One region of the Pseudomonas sp. App30 genome, then DNA from elsewhere that is predicted to be linked to it. Evidence: riboswitches for the same ligand, from Rfam matches in the RefSeq annotation. Region 1 holds a riboswitch; each other region holds the start of a gene.
The links. A riboswitch is a leader RNA that binds a small molecule or an ion and turns the genes downstream of it on or off. The one in region 1 is predicted to bind cobalamin.
Positions count from the first base shown of each region.

Region 2: linked by a shared signal. The riboswitch ahead of cobW (cobalamin biosynthesis protein CobW) and the one ahead of RAM80_RS01220 (TonB-dependent receptor) in region 1 are both predicted to bind cobalamin.
Region 3: linked by a shared signal. The riboswitch ahead of cobO (cob(I)yrinic acid a,c-diamide adenosyltransferase) and the one ahead of RAM80_RS01220 (TonB-dependent receptor) in region 1 are both predicted to bind cobalamin.
Region 4: linked by a shared signal. The riboswitch ahead of RAM80_RS14575 (CbtB domain-containing protein) and the one ahead of RAM80_RS01220 (TonB-dependent receptor) in region 1 are both predicted to bind cobalamin.

Region 1 is NZ_CP133165.1:266,457-270,938, reverse strand. It holds gene RAM80_RS01220 (TonB-dependent receptor) at 1-1,796, opposite strand, end outside; cobalamin riboswitch at 1,904-2,110, opposite strand; gene RAM80_RS01215 (DNA-binding protein) at 2,323-3,312, shown strand; gene RAM80_RS01210 (hypothetical protein) at 3,319-3,750, opposite strand; gene RAM80_RS01205 (fumarylacetoacetate hydrolase family protein) at 3,891-4,482, shown strand, end outside.
Region 2 is NZ_CP133165.1:1,469,407-1,473,888, reverse strand. It holds gene RAM80_RS06555 (GlxA family transcriptional regulator) at 1-117, opposite strand, end outside; gene cobM (precorrin-4 C(11)-methyltransferase) at 234-986, opposite strand; gene RAM80_RS06545 (cobalamin biosynthesis protein) at 1,045-1,440, opposite strand; cobalamin riboswitch at 1,536-1,728, shown strand; gene cobW (cobalamin biosynthesis protein CobW) at 1,822-2,889, shown strand; gene cobN (cobaltochelatase subunit CobN) at 2,893-4,482, shown strand, end outside.
Region 3 is NZ_CP133165.1:2,199,412-2,203,893, forward strand. It holds gene bluB (5,6-dimethylbenzimidazole synthase) at 1-15, opposite strand, end outside; gene RAM80_RS10055 (cobyrinate a,c-diamide synthase) at 15-1,328, opposite strand; gene cobO (cob(I)yrinic acid a,c-diamide adenosyltransferase) at 1,325-1,936, opposite strand; cobalamin riboswitch at 2,068-2,296, opposite strand; gene RAM80_RS10065 (PQQ-dependent sugar dehydrogenase) at 2,544-3,860, shown strand; gene RAM80_RS10070 (C40 family peptidase) at 3,942-4,481, opposite strand.
Region 4 is NZ_CP133165.1:3,127,418-3,131,899, forward strand. It holds gene RAM80_RS14565 (NAD-dependent epimerase/dehydratase family protein) at 1-217, opposite strand, end outside; gene RAM80_RS14570 (acyltransferase family protein) at 246-1,400, opposite strand; cobalamin riboswitch at 1,473-1,610, shown strand; gene RAM80_RS14575 (CbtB domain-containing protein) at 1,643-1,855, shown strand; gene RAM80_RS14580 (CbtA family protein) at 1,875-2,603, shown strand; gene RAM80_RS14585 (Lrp/AsnC family transcriptional regulator) at 2,877-3,338, shown strand; gene RAM80_RS14590 (flavin monoamine oxidase family protein) at 3,482-4,482, shown strand, end outside.

The sequences.
Region 1 (4,482 bases):
TTGCCGGCGCGCGACAGCACCTGGCCATTCACCGCTTCATCGAAGTCATCGTAACGGGCGCGCACCACCGCGGCGTTCGCCGACAGCTGCCAATGGTCGGCCAACGCCAGTTCCAGGCTGGCTTCCAGGCCGTTCGAGGACTGCTGGCCCACCTGCAGGGTGTCGCGGGTGATGGGGTCGGTGGTCAACAGCTTGCGCTTGACGATGTGGTAGGCGGCCAGGGTCCAGGCGCCGCGGCCATCCCAGAACTGCTGCTTGAGGCCCACCTCGGTCTGTTTTGCCCGGGCCAGGTCCATCTGCTGCTGGGTGGGGTTGAGGGTGACCAGGTCGCTGACGCCGTCCTGGCTGGTGCTGTACTGGCCGTATAGCGACAGTTGGTCGGTGACCGCGAACACCAGCCCGGCGCGCCAGTTGCCGCCGTCCAGATTGACGTCGCTGCGGGTGCTGGTGCGCGCGTCGTCACGCTGGATGTGGTTCTGGTCGCGGCGCACGCCGGTCACCAGCGCCCAGCGCTCGGACAGCTGCAGGCGGTTCTCGGCGAACAGCGCGAAGGTCTGGGTGGTGCTCTGGCTGAGGGCCTGGAACGGCGACTGGCTGTGGAACCAGCCCGGCGCCGGCGCCCAGGGGTCTACGTAGTCGCCACCGACATCGGTGTAGGGCGAGTTGTTGGCCAGGCCGAAGCGGATGCGGTTGTACTCGGCGCCCACCACGGTCTTGCTGGCCAGGCCGAACAGGCGGTGGTCGAAGGTGAAGGTCTGGCGGTCGCCCAACTGTTCTTCGTGGTGCTTGATTTCCAGGTAGCTGCCTCGCAGCAGCTGGCCCTGGCTGCTGTCCCAGCTGTAGCTTTCGGCGTTGCGCCAGTGGCGGCGGCTCTTGATGTAGTACAGCTCGTTGCTGGCGCTGATGGCATCGCTCAGGGACCAGTCGCTGGTCAGCCGGGTCCATTGGTCGTCGTAGTGCTGCACGGCGTTGCGCACGTTGTAGTTCTTGTCGCGCAGGCTGTCGTGGTAGTGGCCGTCGATCAGCGGCGTGCCCAGGTAGCTCATGGGGCGGCTGTCGCCCTGCTCATGGGCCAGGGTGAAACTCAGGTCGTCGCTGGCTTGCCAGCGCAGGGCGCCGCTGAAGGCCAGGCTTGAGGACTGGCCACGGTCTACCCAGCCATTGCTGCTTTGCTGGTCCAGGGTCAGCCGGTAGCTGAGGCGCTCGCCCAGCGAGCCGCCGCTGTCGAACGCGGTCTGCTGGCGGTCGTCGCTGCCGTAGCCCACGCGCAGGTGGTTGCTGATGGCGCCCTCGAAGGGCTTCTTGGGGATCACGTTGATCACCGCGCCGGTGGCACCTTCGCCGTTCAGCACCGAGGCCGGGCCGCGGATCACGTCGATGCGCTCCACCATCCACGGGTCCACCGGGAAGGTCTGGGTGCCGGCGCCGGTGTACAGGCGCGCGCCGTCGAATAGGGTCATCACTGACTCGTGGCCGCTGAAGCCGCGCGCCGACAGCGCCGTATTGCCGTTGCCCGGCGCGGCGATGCTGGTGATGCCGGGCGCACGGGTGGCGGCTTCCTGCACCGTGAGGTTGTTGCGCTGGTCGATGGCGTCTTCGTCGAGGCTGCTGATACTGGCCGGGGTTTGCAGCGGCGTCAGGTTCAGGCGCGAGCCTGCGGTGCCAGGGGTGGCCAGCGCGGTGTCGGCGCGTTCGCTGATGGTGGTGGCCGGCAGCGCCAGCTCATCGGCGGCGTGCACGGGCAAGGACAAGGCCAGGCACGGGGCCAGGCGGTGAAGCAGGGAAGTGCGGGACATGCTGTTCCAACTACAGTCAGGAAAAGATGAACCCGGAGGGACACGCATGGCAAATCGCGGGCGCAAACGCCCACGGAAACCGGCCTGCGCCCGCCCACCGCGGGTTGCCAATTGAAGCGTTTGCAGGCCGGTCTCCGGGCTTGCGAGGGGCATGAACGCGCCGCCTTCCCATGCACGATGCACAGTGGCCTGTTGACGCGTTCGCTCGCTTACCGTTGCGGGGGCAGCGCCGGACTGATCACCAAAGTGACGCACCGGCTTCCCGTTTCACCCTGAGCACGGCGGCTGAGGGCACCTGAAACTGGCGCGCATTCGACCACTGATGTGGATCCAGGTCAATGTCTGCGCCTCGATACAATCCTGTAGCCGCTGCCGAAGGCTGCGCTGGCCGGCATGAACACTGAATATCTCCAGTGCATGAAAAGGCCAGCGCAGCCTGCGGCAGCGGCTACGCAGCGTCGCGCCAATGGGGTATATTGCGCGCCATTACAGAATACATACCGCAGTACACTTCAAAGGAGCAGGCATGGCACGGGGTGGGATCAACAAGGCAGTGGTGCAAAAGGCGCGTGAGGCGCTGCTGGCGCGGGGCGAGAACCCCACCATCGACGCCGTGCGCGTGGCGTTGGGCAACACCGGTTCGAAGACCACCATTCACCGCTATCTCAAGGAGCTGGAAGAAACCGACCAGCGCCGCCAGGCCCCGCGCGAGCACCTGACCCAGGAGCTGGGCGAACTGGTAGGCCGCCTGGCTTTGCGCCTGAAAGAGGAGGGCGACGAGTACGTGCAGCAGGCCCAGGCGCGTTTCGACCTGCAGAAAGCCGTGCTCGAAGCCGACCTGGCCGAAGCCGCCAAGGCCCACGCCGCGTTGCTGCAGCAGTTCGAGATCCAGGCCGAGGCCCTGGCCAGTGAGTCGGAGCAGCTGGCCACCTGCCGCACCTCGTTGCAGGCCGAGCACACCCGCAACGCGCGGTTGGGCCAGGAATGCAGCGACCTACAACTGCGCGTGCAGGAGAAGGACGAACACATCCGCTCGCTGGAAGACAAGCACCAGCACGCCCGCGACGCCCTGGAGCACTACCGCCAGGCGGTGAAGGAGCAGCGCGACCAGGACCAGCGCCGCCACGAAAGCCAGGTGCAGCAGGTGCAGGTGGAAGTGCGGCAGTTGCAGCAGAGCCTGATCGTCAAGCAGGACGAGTTGATGCGCCTGAACCGCGACAACGAACGCATGCTGGTGGAGGCACGCCAGGCGCGCAAGGATCAGGACACCGCCACCCAGGCCCTGGCCGACAAGGCCGCCGAGGCCACGGCCCTGGCCACGCAATTGGCTCAGGCGTTGGGCGCGCGCGAGGCCCAGGCCCAGCAGATCGAGGTGCTGCGCCAGGAGCAGGCGGCCCAGGCTAAGGCCAGCAAGGCCCAGGTGCTGCGCGAGGCGCGCCTGGAGCAACAGCTGCAACAGGCCAACGCCACCTTGGCGCAGTGGCGCGCCGACCGCGCCGCGGCCAGCGCCGAGTAACGCCGCTCAGGGCTCGGAAGGGGTATCGTCCGGGCCCACCGGGTGCAGGCCGCTGCGCAGGATGCGCCGCACCCGCTGCATCTTCTCCACCGAGCCGGGCACACCGTTGCCCATGTCCAGCAGGGCCTGGGCGCACAGCTTGGGGCCGTAGCCGTCGAGCTTGGCGAATTCCTCGCCGGACATGTGAATGGTCTTGAGGGCAAAGGCCAGCAGGTTGTCGCCGGGGTTGGGGCCGTTGAGGATGCCCTGGATCATGTACGCCAGGGCCTGGCGGTACTGGCCCTGGGTGTGGATGGCGGCGCAGTCGATGTCGGTGCCGGCGAAGGTCTGCACCATCAGCCGGCGCATGACCTCGTCGAGCAGTGCCGGTTCGCTGCCGTCGTCCTCGAACACCTTGGTGCGGCGCAGGGGAATGACGTTGTCGTCGTGATCGCTCATGGGTACTCCTTGTGGTGACGCTACAGGGAAAGTATGCGCCATTGCGTTGCGCTGTCCATAATCCGCGCGGCGCTGTCCAAGCCAGGCACCGCTGCCGGCGGGCACACTGCAGGTCTGCCTTTGCCATCAGGAGCCCCTCCATGACCGAGTACGTGATTGCCCCACCGCCCGCCGCCAGCGTCGCCATTGCCGGCGACAGCCGCCGTTTCCCCGTGCGCCGGGTGTTCTGCGTGGGCCGCAACTATTCCGAGCACGCGCGGGAAATGGGCCATGATCCGGACCGCGAGCCACCGTTCTTCTTCTGCAAGCCCGCCGACGCCGTGGTGCCGGCCGAGGGCGTGATCGCCTACCCGCCGCTGACCGCCGACCTGCACCATGAGGTGGAACTGGTGGTGGCCATCGCCGAGGGCGGCGTCGACATCGCCCCCGAGCAGGCCCTGGCGCATGTGTGGGGCTACGGCGTGGGCCTGGACCTGACCCGCCGCGACCTGCAGGCCCAGGCCAAGAAGCAGGGCCGGCCGTGGGACTGGGCCAAGGGCTTCGACGAATCGGCGCCGTGCACCGCGCTGATCCCGGCCAGCACCCTGGGCCACCCGGCCAGCGGCGCCATCTGGCTCACGGTGAACGGCGAGGAGCGCCAGCGCGGTGACCTGGCGGACCAGATCTGGGCGGTGCCTGACGTGATCGCCTACCTGTCGCAATCGGTGGCGCTGCAGCCCGGCGACCTGATCT
Region 2 (4,482 bases), 1.2 Mb from region 1:
GGCGGGCGCCCGGCCCAGGCGCGCCAGCTCCTCGTTGGCCGAGGCGAACACCTGCATCGGCCCGGTGACGTCCAGGCTCATCACCTCGGGATAAATCAAACAGGCAATCCGGCGCATAAAAACTCCTGGCTCAATTCTCCGTAGCAGCGGCCACCTGTGGGAGCTGGCTTGCCAGCGAGCTTTTAGGGCCTCAACAGCTCGCTGGCAAGCCAGCTCCCACAGGGCTGCCGCTGCTACAGGGGTTGTCTGTAAAGGTGCGCGTGGCCGGCGCGGTAGAGCGCCGACTCGCCGAAACAGTCAGTGTCCAGCACCCGCCCGACGAGGATCAGCGCCGTGCGGCGGAAACCCTTCGCCGCTACCTTGGCTTCAATGTCCGCGAGGCTGCCGGTGACCCAGTCCTGGTCCGGCCAGCTGGCCTTGTGGATCACGGCGATGGGGCAGTCGGCACCATAGTGGGGCAGCAACTCCAGCACGATTTTCGACAAATGCTGCACGCCCAAATGAATGGCCATGGTCGCGCCGTGGCGCGCCAGGTCGTGCAGGGCTTCGCCTTCAGGCATCGGCGACTTGTCGGCATATCGGGTCAGGATCACCGTCTGCGACACCCCCGGCAGCGTCAGCTCGGCGCCCAGCAGGGCTGCGCAGGCGGCAGTGGCGGTGACGCCAGGGATGATTTCGAAGGGAATGCCGCGTGCGCGCAGGCAACGGATCTGCTCGCCGATGGCGCCATACAGGCTCGGGTCGCCCGAATGCACCCGCGCCACATTCTGGCCGCGGGCGTGGGCGGCGGCCAGCAGGTCGATGATCTGCTCCAGGTGCAGCTCGGCGCTGTTGACCACCTGTTCGGCCTGGTGGCCTTCGAGCACGGCGGCGGGAACCAGGGAGCCGGCGTAGATTATCACCGGGCACTGGCGGATCAGCCGCTGGCCCTTGACGGTGATCAGTTCCGGGTCGCCGGGGCCGGCGCCGATGAAGTAGACGGTCATGTGCAAATCCTGAAGAAAACGAATGCTGCTTGAGCGAAATTCAAGTGCGAGGCGGTGATTATCCGGGAATCGGGCCCGCTTGTGCCAACGCCAGGGTGGCTTTGGCGTTCTTTTGCCGGCTGACGCGCAGCTGGCTGCCGGCCCCGGCCAGCGCCAGCGCGGCGCTTTCGGCCACGCCGTGGCAGCCGGTGTGGCTGAAGGCGACGGCGGAGCGGTGGGTCAGCCGGGGCTCGAAAGGCGCGAGCTGCGCGGCGCTGAAAAGCGTCAATGGCACGTCCAGCGCCTGCGCCAGTTCCAGCAGCCCGGCCTCGTCGGCCTTCAGGTCAATGCTCGCCACGCCCGTCACGTCGCCGCGGCTCAGGCCGTGGTGGGCGAGGGTGGTGTCGAGCAGGTCGGCCAGCACGCTGGCGGGGCAGCCGCGCTGGCAGCCGAAGCCGGCGTAGAGGTCAGGCATGGGAGGCGTCCGCACATTGCAAGCCACCACTATACCCGTAGCCGCTGCCGCAGGTAGCGGCTACGGGGCGATGTTGACCTTGCCCCCCACACTGCGTAGCCTTGCACCTTCGAGGTTCTCCGCCACGCGGAGCCAAGATGGGAATGCGGTCCAAGCCGCAGCTGCCCCCGCAACTGTAAGCGGTGCGCGCCCCGGCAATGCCACTGCGTTCCACGCGGGAAGGCGCCAGGGTCGGCTTTCTAGCCCACGCCGCAAGCCAGGAGACCTGCCTCGACAGACTTCCACTACAACCGGGCGGGGTGATCCGGTGGCGAATGCACCCGCGTGCCCGGCACCCGCGGTTCTCGTCCCGTTTGCCCGCCATATTGCCAAGGGCATCCGATGAAAACACTGGCCAAGCTTCCCGTCACCATCGTCACCGGCTTCCTGGGCTCGGGCAAGACTACCTTGCTGCGCCACATGCTGGACAACGCCCAGGGCCGCCGCATCGCGGTCATCGTCAACGAGTTCGGCGAGCTTGGCATCGACGGCGAAATCCTCAAGCAGTGCACCATCGGCTGCACCGAGGAAGAGGCCACCGGCCGCGTCTACGAACTGGCCAACGGCTGCCTGTGCTGCACCGTGCAGGAAGAATTCTTCCCGGTGATGCGCGAACTGGTGGCCCGCCGTGGCGACCTCGACCACATCCTCATCGAGACCAGCGGCCTGGCCCTGCCAAAACCGCTGGTGCAAGCCTTCCAGTGGCCGGAAATCCGCAGCGCCTGCACCGTCGACGCGGTGATCACCGTGGTCGACAGCCCGGCCGTGGCCGCCGGCACCTTCGCCGCCTTCCCGGACCAGGTCGACGCCCAGCGCAAGCTGGACCCCAACCTGGACCACGAATCGCCGCTGCACGAGCTGTTCGCCGACCAACTGGCCAGCGCCGACCTGGTGATCCTCAACAAGGCCGACCTGATCGAGCCCGAGGCCCTGGCCGCCGTGCGCCGCGAAGTGGCCGAGGAACTGCCGCCGGCGGTCAAGGTCATCGAAGCCAGCAGCGGCCGCCTGCCGCTGGACGTGCTGCTGGGCCTGGGCGCCGAGTCGGAAGAGCACATCGACGGCCGCCTGACCCACCACGATCATCACCACGACGACGATGATCACGACGACCACGACCACGATGCCTTCGACTCCATCTCCATCGAGCTGCCCGAAGCGCCGGAAGCCCAGCTGCTCGACGCCCTGACCACCCTGGTGGTCAAGCACGGCATCCTGCGGGTCAAGGGCTTCGCGGCCATTCCGGGCAAGCCGATGCGCCTGCTGATCCAGGGCGTGGGCACCCGTTTCGACAAGCACTTCGACCGCGCCTGGCGCGCCGAAGAAGCGCGTAGCACGCGCCTGGTGCTGATCGGCCAGGAGCTGGACGCGGCCCTGCTGGAAAGCCAGCTGCGCGCTGCCCTGAACGGTTAAGCCATGCACCTGCTGAGAACCCAGCCCGGCGGTTTCGTGCCGGACGACAGCATCGCCGACCTGGGCCAGACACCGGCCGAGCTGGTGATTCTCTGCAGCGGTGACTCGCACCTGGCGCTGCTGGCCGAGGCCGCCCGGCAACTGCCGGACGACTTCCCCAGCCTGCGCCTGGCCAACCCCATGCAGGTACAGAACCACGCCTCCGTGGACCTGTACGTGGACGAGGTGTTGCGCCACGCCAAGGTCATCCTGATTTCCCTGCACGGCGGCATCGGCTACTGGCGCTACGGCGTCGAGCAGCTGGTGGCGCTGGCGGAACGCGGCGTGCAACTGATCCTGGTGCCCGGCGACGACCGCCCCGACCCCGAGCTCAGTGACCTGGGCACCGTGGGCCGCGAGGTGGGCGAACGCCTGTGGCACTTCCTGCGCCAGGGCGGCATGGGCAACGCGTTGTCGTTGTTCAACTGCCTGGCCAGCCAGTTTCTCGGTCGCGACTACGCTTGGGCAGAACCCCAGGCGCTGCCGCGCACCGCCATCTATCATCCGGCCCACCATGATGCCAGCCTGGCCCAGTGGCAGGCCGACTGGCAACCCGGCCAGGCCGTGGTGCCGCTGATTTTCTACCGCTCGCACCTGCAGGCGGCCAACACCGGTTTCGTCGACGTGTTCTGCCAGCGCCTGCTGGCGGCCGGCCTGAACCCGCTGCCCATGGCCGTGGCCAGCCTCAAGGAGGCCGGCTGCCTGAGCCAGGTGCAGGCTTGGATGGACGAAGTCGGCGCGGCGGTGATCCTCAACACCACCGGCTTTGCCCAGTCCAGCCCGGAAGCGCCGCACCTGCGGCCGTTCCGCCGCGACATCCCGGTGATCCAGGCCATCTGCGCCCAGGACAACCAACCCGGCTGGGAGGCCAGCGAGCAGGGCCTGGGCCCGCGCGACCTGGCCATGCACATCGCCCTGCCGGAGCTGGACGGGCGCATCATCAGCCGCCCCATCAGCTTCAAGGACCTGGCCTGGCGCAGCGAGCGCAGCCAGTCCGACGTGGTCTGCTACCGCGCGCACCCCGAGCGCATGGATTTCGTCGCCGAACTGGCGCGGCGCTGGGCCGAGCTGGCGCGCCTGCCCAACGGCCAGAAGCGCATCGCGCTGATTCTGGCCAACTACCCGACCCGCGACGGCCGCATCGGCAACGGCGTGGGCCTGGACACCCCGGCGGCGGCGCTGAACATCCTGCGTGCCCTGCACGTCGAGGGCTACCCAGTGCAGGGCCTGCCCGCCAGCGGCACGGCGCTGATCCAGCAGTTGCTGGGTGGCGTCAGCAACGACCTCGACAGCCTCGACCTGCGCCCCTGCGCCCAGAGCATGGCCATGGACGACTACCTGGCGGCGTTCGCGCGCCTGCCGCTGGCCAACCAGCAGGCGGTGCGCGAGCGTTGGGGCGAGCCAAGCGCCGACCCCATGTGCCGCAGCGGCCGCATGATGGTCGCCGGCCTGCGCTTTGGCCTGACCTTCGTCGGCATCCAGCCGGCTCGTGGCTACCAGCTGGACCCCAGCGCCGTGTACCACGACCCCGACCTGGTGCCGCCCCACGGCTAC
Region 3 (4,482 bases), 1.9 Mb from region 1:
GGCGTTGTCAGTCATCAAATGTGCGAGGCCCCTTTGGGGCAGAACAGGGCGGCGACGGCCGCCGGGTTGGACGGGAAATAGAAGTGCACGTACGACGCCGTGAGGCGGCCATCACGGTACACCGCCTCGGCGCCGCGGCCACCGTTGGGGCTGAGGCCACGGGCGATGGGCTCAAGCGCGGTGCTGGTCAGCGAATGGTGGTAGGTGTGGCCGCGCAGGGTGCCTTCGGGCAGCTCCACGGCTTGCAGGGCCAGGGCCGCCAGGCGCTTTTGCATCACCGCTTCGCCAGCTAGCAGGCCCAGCAGCTCGGCGCGCTGGCCGTCAACGTCGGTCAGGGCGTCCAGCAGGTAGAGCATGCCGCCACATTCGGCCAGCAGTGGCTTGCCTTCGGCGTGGTGGCCGCGAATCGCCGCCAGCATCGGTGCGTTGGCGGCCAGGGTGTGGTGGTGCAGTTCCGGGTAGCCACCGGGCAGGTACAGGCTGTCGCAGGGCGGCAGCTGCTGGTCATGCACCGGCGAGAAGAAGCTCAGCTCGGCGCCCATGGCGCGCAGCAGGTCGAGGCTGGCGCCGTAGGTGAAGGCGAAGGCCTCGTCACGGGCGACGGCAATGCGCACGCCGGCCAGCAGCGGTTCGCACGGCACCGGGGTGGGCGCAGCGAAGGTCACCGGCGGTGGCAGCGCGACTTCGCAGCTTGCCGCCAGGGCATTGGCGGCCGCGTCCAGGCGCAGGTCCAGGTCGTTCAGCTCGCTGGCCTGCACCAGGCCCAAATGGCGGCTGGGCAGTTCGATGCCGGTCTCGCGAGACAACGCGCCGTACCAGCGCAGGCCTTCGGTGAGGCTGCCTTCAAGCAGTTGCGCGTGGCGCAGGGTGCCGACGCGGTTGGCCAGCACGCCGGCGAACGGCAGGTCCGGCTGGTAGCGCGCCAGGCCCAGGGCCAGGGCGCCGAAGGTCTGGGCCATGGCGGTGCCGTCGATCACGCCCAGCACCGGCACGCCGAAGTGCCGCGCCAGGTCGGCGCTGCTGGGGGTGCCGTCGAACAGGCCCATCACGCCCTCGATCAGGATCAGGTCGGCCTCGGCCGCCGCTTCCCACAGCAGGCGCCGGCTTTCCTCGGCGCCCACCATCCACAGGTCGAGCTGGTACACCGGCGCGCCACTGGCCCGTTCCAGGATCATGGGGTCGAGGAAATCCGGCCCGCACTTGAACACCCGCACCTTGCGCCCCTGGTTGCGGTGCAGGCGCGCCAGGGCGGCGGTGACGGTGGTCTTGCCCTGGCCAGAAGCGGGTGCTGCGATCAGCACCGCCGGGCAATGACGCGGCTGGGTCATAGCTCGATGCCCTTCTGGGCACGAATGCCGGCCTGGAAGGCGTGCTTGAGCATGCCCATCTCGGTGACGGTGTCGGCCAGTTCGACCATCTCGTCCTTGGCGCCACGGCCGGTGACCACCACGTGCTGCATGGCGGGACGCGCCTGCAGGTCGGCCAGCACCTGGTCGAGGTCCAGGTAGCCGTGCTTGAGGGCGATGTTCAGTTCATCGAGAATCACCAGGCCGATGCTCTCATCCTGCAACAGGCCACGGGACACTTCCCAGGCGGCCTGGGCGGCGGCGATGTCACGCTGGCGGTCCTGGGTTTCCCAGGTAAAGCCCTCGCCCATCACGTGGTAGCGCACCTGCTCGGGGAAGCGGCGGAAGAACAACTCTTCGCCGGTGGCGTTACGGCCCTTGATGAACTGCACCACGCCGCACTGCATGCCGTGGCCCATGGCGCGCGCGAGCATGCCGAAGGCCGAGCTGCTCTTGCCCTTGCCGTTGCCGCTCAGCACCAGCAGCAGCCCGCATTCGTTGGGCGCATTGGCAATGCGCTCGTCAATGATCGCCTTCTTGCGCAACATGCGCGCCAGATGGCGTTGTTCACGTTCCTGGAATTCACTCATCGCAGCTCTCCGCTACACCTGCACACAGGCGACATCGACGAAAAGCCGCCGCCCGGACGGACGCAGCACAGACTCGTCAATGCCGCTCTCACCCGCGCGACAGAACAAAAGGGGACCGGCAAGCCAGCGGCTTGCCAAGAAGGGTTCCAGGCCGGTCTCCGGACTCATGAGCGGGGGCATGCACACCCGGGGCCACGCGCCTTCCCGAGCCAATTCGGCCCAGTGGCGCCATGCGCGACCTTGACTCATTTACCGTTGCGGGGGCAGCGCCGGGCTCGCACGCCTGCGGCGGCTCACCGGCTTCCCTGTTTCACCCTGCCAGCCGTGGGGCTGCAGGGCACCTGAAACACGCCGGGAAGGTTAGAGGGTTGGGGGTGGGAGGTCAATTAAAGCTCGCCATACCTCCCCTGTAGCAGCTGCCGCCAGGCGGCGTCCGGCCCTGACGCGGCCTGGCTATTGCACCGCAGCGCCTGTGGACGCGGCCTTCGGCCGCTGCTACGGAACTCCCCGTAGCAGCGGCCAAAGGCCGCGTCACAGGGTTTTATTGGAACCACTGCCCTACCCCGCCCCTCTACAGCACATACCTCCGCCTCAGCGAGCAATTACAATGCACAAGACCCGCCTGGCCCTGATCATCCTCGCCTCCAGCACGCTGCTGGCCTGCGGCGAGTCCTCGACCCTGAAGGTGGCCGACGGCACCGGCCCGCACCCGCAGCTGCCAGCACCGAACAAGACACTGATCCCCACGGTGAACATCGCCGACGCCATCGGCTGGCCCGACGGCGAGAAACCCCAACCGGCCAAGGGCACCCAGGTGGCCGCCTTCGCCGAGGGCCTGGACCACCCGCGCTGGCTGTACGTGCTGCCCAACGGCGACGTGCTGGTGGCCGAGACCAACGCGCCGCCCAAGCCCGAGGACGCCAAGGGCATCAAGGGCTGGGTGATGAAGAAGGTCATGGGCAAGGCCGGCGCGGGGGTGCCCAGCGCCAACCGCATCACTCTGCTGCGCGACACCGACGGCGACGGCGTGGCCGACACCCGTACGGTGTTCATCGCCAACCTCAACTCGCCGTTCGGCATGACCCTGGTGGGCAGCGACCTGTACGTGGCCGACACCGATGCCCTGCTGCGCTTCCATTACGACACCGGCGCCACCGCCATCAGCGGCCAGGGCACCAAGGTGACGGACCTGCCGGGCGGGCCGCTCAACCACCACTGGACCAAGAACGTCATCGCCAGCCCCTCGGGCAACAAGCTGTACGTCACCGTGGGCTCCAACAGCAACGTCGGCGAGAACGGCCTGGACAAGGAAGAAGGCCGCGCGGCGATCTGGGAGGTGGACCGCGCCAGCGGCGAGCACCGCATCTACGCCTCCGGCCTGCGCAACCCCAACGGCATGGGCTTCGAGCCGCAGACCGGGCAGTTGTGGACCTCAGTCAACGAACGCGACGAGATCGGCAGCGACCTGGTGCCTGACTACATCACCTCGGTGAAGGACGGCGGCTTCTATGGCTGGCCGTTCAGCTACTACGGCCAGCACATCGACAACCGTGTCAGCCCGCAGAACCCGGCACTGGTGGCCAAGGCCATCGCCCCGGACTACGCCGTGGGCCCGCACACCGCTTCCATCGGTTTCACCTTTGCCAGCACCAGCGGCGGGCTGGCGGCGCCGTTCAACCATGGCGCCTACGTAAGCCAGCACGGTTCGTGGAACCGCAAGCCACACAGTGGCTACAAAGTGATTTTCGTGCCGTTCGTGGACGGCAAGCCCAGCGGCCAGCCGATCGACGTGCTGACCGGGTTCCTCAACGACAAGGAACAGGCCATGGGCCGGCCGGTGGGCGTGACCGAGGACCACAAGGGCGGGGTGCTGGTGGCGGATGACGTGGGGAACAAGATCTGGCGGATTACGGCTGAGAAGTAAACAACCTGTGGGAGCTGGCTTGCCAGCGAGCTTTGGGGGAAACCCGAACAGCTCGCTGGCAAGCCAGCTCCCACAGGCGCATCAAGGGTTATGCGCCAGGCTTGCTGGTTGCAGCACGCGCTTGGCGTTCAGGTAGGCGTGTTGCCAATACGGCTTGTTGAGGTAGTCCAGCTTCACCGTGCCACCTGTGGCCGGCGCATGCACGAAGCGGCCCTCGCCCACGTAGATGCCGGCATGGCTGACCTGCGAACCACCGCTGGTGGCGAAGAAGATCAGGTCACCGGACTGCAAGGCATCCTTGCTGACATCGGGGGCGCGCATGCTGATCATTTCCCGCGTGGAGCGCGGCAGGCTGATGCCGGCCGCGTCGCGATAGACGTAGGCGATCAGGCCGCTGCAGTCAAAGCCCGAATCCGGCGTGTTGCCGCCCCAGCGGTATGGGGTGCCGACCAGCCCGATGGCGCGCATCAGGACGTCATCGGCCTGGGGAGACAGGGGCTGCTGGGGAGCTGAAACAAAAGGTTGATACACCGGCGCAGGCGCAGGTGGCGGCTTGTGGCCAGCGCAGGCGGTGAGCAGGCCTGCGAAGAGTAATAGCGCGAAACGGGCCGTTAGCGACATA
Region 4 (4,482 bases), 2.9 Mb from region 1:
AGTTGAGGCGCGCGGCGATGTGCACCACCACCTCGATGCCCTGCAAGGCGCCGGACCAGTCGGTTGCAGCGGCGATATCACCCACGGCAACCAGCGGCACGGGCCCTGCGCCCGCCGAACGGCTGGTGCCCAGCACCTGGTTGTCGTGCTGCGCTGCCAAGGCCTCGCAGACCGCCTGGCCGAGGAAGCCGGTGGCCCCCGTGACGAGTATGTTCATGGCGCTCCTGAAACCTGTTGATTGAATATCATGCTCCTCGTTCCTGCACGCCCACCTCGGTAGCGCCCTTGCTGGGGGCCCGCTGCGCCAACCGAGCGCCCAGTTGCTGGCCCTTCAGCTCCACGTAGCGATAGGTGAGCATGGCCAGCCCTACCACCATCAGCAGCACCGCCACTGCCAGCAGGTTGTTGAGCAACACGCTGCCGGTGTCCACGTAGCGCTTGGGGCCAATGGACGGTGCGAACGGCGTGCCGGTGAGCTTCTGCAGCACCATGAAGCAGGACACCACGCAGAACCACACTGCCGCGTGGGTCATGTAGATGGAGTAGGAAACCTTGCCGATCAAATGAAAGACCCGGCCCTGCAACAGTCGGGAAACGGCACCACCGTCAAACGCATAGACAACCACCACCGCGCAGAACAGCACGCGGGCCAGCGGCATTTTGTTGTCCAGGCTGGAGATGAGTAACGCCACCACCAAGGCCACGGACAGCAGCTCAAGGCCGGTGAAGCAGGCGAAACCGGCGCGGATCCGCGTGCTCAGCCGGCGGTAGGCCATGTAGGCCAACGCCCCTCCGAAGAAGCACAACAGCCCACGCAGGGCCTTTGGCGTCAGCCCGCCCAGTTCCAGGTACAGCGCCAGTGCGGCCAGCGCGGCGATGGCTGCCCAGCCCCACAGCCGCGCGCTGCCACGCAGCAACAACGCCGCCAGGAACACCATGTACATGTAGTACTCGACGCTGATGCTCCAGGCCGGATAGTTGAACGACAGCGCTTCGGTAAAGCCGGTCCACGACTGGACCAGCAGGGCGTTGGGCAGTATTTCCGAGAGCGCGGTGGCCCCGCTGAACGGCTTCGAGTTGAACGCGAGCCCCTTGCGCCAGGCAATCGCCTTGCCCACCTCCAGCGCAATGAACACTAGCAGCATCACCCAGTGCAGCGGGAACAGGCGCAACGAGCGCGTGATGAAGAAACGGCTGAAGTCCACGCGCTCCTTGCTGCCGTAGGCGTGGGCCAGCACAAAGCCGCTAAGCACGAAGAAAAACTCCACGAACAGGTCGGCGTTGCGGAAAAACGCCAGCTCGGTGAAGCTGCCCGGCAAGCCGATGTGGTACGTCACCACCGCCAGCGCGAACAGGCCGCGAAAGCTGTCCAGCGCCTGGAACCTGTTTGCGCCTTGCATGGCTGCGCCCCATGTGGAACCTGCAAGCCAAGCGTAGCCGCTCAGGCCTGCCTCGCGCGGCCAATCTTCACGACGTTCATCGGGCAAAGAGGTACACTTACCCGGCTGTATCAATGTGTTTCGAAAAAAGAAGACGGTCAAAAACCGCCGCGGTCGCGCCACTGTAGTCGGCACCTTGCCGTAAGCCAGACCTTTTTTCGACCTATCCACCGTAACCGGGACGCGTAATCCCTGAGGTAATCATGGCCTATAGCACTACTTCGCAAACCGACATCTCGATCCCGACCATTCCCCTGAGCGAAATCCTGCCGTGGGCGATTTTCGGCGGCCTGCTGCTGATGCTGGCAATCTACTTCGTTGGCGCAGAACAAGGTGCCACCGCGCTGTTCAAGGGCATGTACGTCCACGAGTTCGTGCACGACGGTCGCCACCTGCTGGGCTTCCCCTGCCACTGATCCCTTCGAGGTGTTTCACATGACTGGTCGTTTACTCGTCAGGGGCATGCTCGTCGGTCTGTTGGCCGGCATCCTCGCCTTCGGTTTTGCAAAAATATTCGGTGAACCCCAGGTTGACCGTGCCATCGCCTTCGAAGAAGGCATGGCGCACATGCACGGCGACGCCGAGGAACCCGAGCTGGTCAGCCGCGAGGTGCAGAGCACCTTCGGCCTGCTGACCGGCGTGGTGGCCTACAGCGTTTCCCTGGGCGGCATCTTCGCCCTGGTGTTCGCCTACTCGCTGGGCCGCATCGGCAAGGTCGGCCCGCGTGGCCTGTCGGCGCTGCTGGCCCTGGCGGCCTTCGTGGTGCTGATCCTGGTGCCGGAAATCAAATACCCGGCCAACCCGCCGTCGGTAGGCAACCCCGACACCATCGGGCTGCGCACCCAGGTGTTCTTCATGATGCTGCTGGTATCGGTGGTGGCCGCGGTCATCGCCGTCAACGCCGCGCGCAAGGTCATCGCCACCTCTGGCGTGTGGGCTGGCGCCATCGCCGGCGTGGCCCTGTACCTGGTGATCATGGCCGTGGCCGGTGCGCTGTTCCCCACCATCAACGAAGTGCCGGCGAACTTCTCGGCCGACGTGCTGTGGAAATTCCGCACCTCGTCGCTGGGCATCCAGCTGGTGCTGTGGACCACCGTCGGCCTGGTGTTCGGGCCGGTGGCGGAGCGGTTGCTGCAACCCAAGGCGCGCTTTGCCCACGCCTGATCCACGCTGCTCGAAGAGAACCGCGCTCCGGCGCGGTTTTTTTATGCCTGCAGTCTCGCCCGGCTACCTCCCCGTAGCCGCTGCCGCAGGCTGCGCCGGCCCTAAGCCTCGACGCAAGCTCTCCAGCGTACGACATGGCCAGCGCAGCCTGCCGGCAGCGGCTACGGAGTGCAATCTGGACAGTGAGCCGATTAGCTGACTTAATCGGCTCACAAAATGAGCCGATTAGGGCGTCATTCAAGCCAGTATGGATGGCATATCCGCCACTACAACATGACCGACCTGCGCACCCTCCCCCTCGACGAAATCGACCGCAAGCTGATCGCCGCCCTGCAGATCAACGCCCGCGAAAGCGTGGCCGTGCTCGCTCGCCAGCTGGGCATCGCCCGCACCACGGTGACCTCGCGCCTGGCGCGCCTGGAGAAAGGCAAGGTCATCACCGGCTACGGCGTGCGCCTGGGCCAGCGCCTGGCCGACGGCGGCCTGCAGGCCTACGTGGGCATCACCGTGCAGCCGCGCTCGGGCAAGGAAGTGGTGCGCCGCCTCAGCGCCATGGGCCAGGTGCAACAGCTGTGCGCGGTGAGCGGCGAGTTCGACTACGTGGCCTGGCTGCGCACCGACTCGCCGGAGCAACTGGATCAATTGCTCGATCAGATCGGCAGCGTCGACGGGGTGGAAAAAACCACTACGTCGATCATTCTCAGCAGCAAGGTCGACCGCGGGCAACCAGTCTGATCAAGGGTTTCGTCATATTGCAGCGAAACACGTCATTACGACGACACTCTGCGCCTTAATTACGACACGACCGCTCCCTAAAATGGCTGGCATCCCTTTCCTATACTGAAAGATCCGCTCAGTAGCCGCCCATAAGGTCGACCATGACTCAGCACAACCGCCACCCCGCCGACGGCAAGAAGCCGATCACCATCTTCGGCCCGGACTTTCCCTTCGCCTTCGACGACTGGATCGAGCACCCGGCCGGCCTGGGTGTGATTCCCGCCGAGCACCACGGCGCCGAGGTGGCCATTGTCGGGGCGGGCATCGCCGGGCTGGTGGCGGCGTACGAATTGATGAAGCTGGGCCTCAAGCCGGTGCTGTACGAAGCCTCGAAAATGGGCGGCCGGCTGCGCTCGCAAACGTTCGAGGGCACCCAGGGCATCGTTGCCGAGCTGGGTGGCATGCGCTTCCCGGTGTCCTCCACGGCGTTCTACCACTACGTGGACAAGCTGGGGCTGGAAACCCGTCCGTTCCCCAACCCGCTGACCGCCGCCTCCGGCAGCACCGTCATCGACCTCGAGGGCCAGACCCACTACGCCCGCAGCATCGCCGACCTGCCGGCGCTGTTCCAGGAGGTCGCCGACGCCTGGGCCGACGCCCTGGAGGCCGGCTCGCAGTTCAGCGAGATCCAGCAGGCCATCCGCGACCGCGACGTGCCGCGCCTGAAAAGCCTGTGGAACACCCTGGTACCGCTGTGGGACGACCGCACCTTCTACGATTTCGTCGCCACCTCCAAGGCGTTCGCCAAGCTGTCCTTCCACCACCGCGAGGTGTTCGGCCAGGTGGGCTTCGGCACCGGCGGCTGGGACTCCGACTTCCCCAACTCGATGCTGGAAATCTTCCGCGTGGTGATGACCAACTGCGACGACCACCAGCACCTGGTGGTGGGTGGCGTCGAGCAGGTGCCCCTGGGCATCTGGCGCCATGTGCCGGAAAAATGCGCGCACTGGCCCGCCGGTACCAGCCTCAGCTCGTTGCACCACGGCGCGCCACGCTCGGGGGTGAAGAAGATTGCCCGCGACCCGGACGGCCGCTTCGCCGTCACCGATAACTGGGGCGACACCCGCCATTACGCCGCAGTGCTTGCCACCTGCCAGAGCTG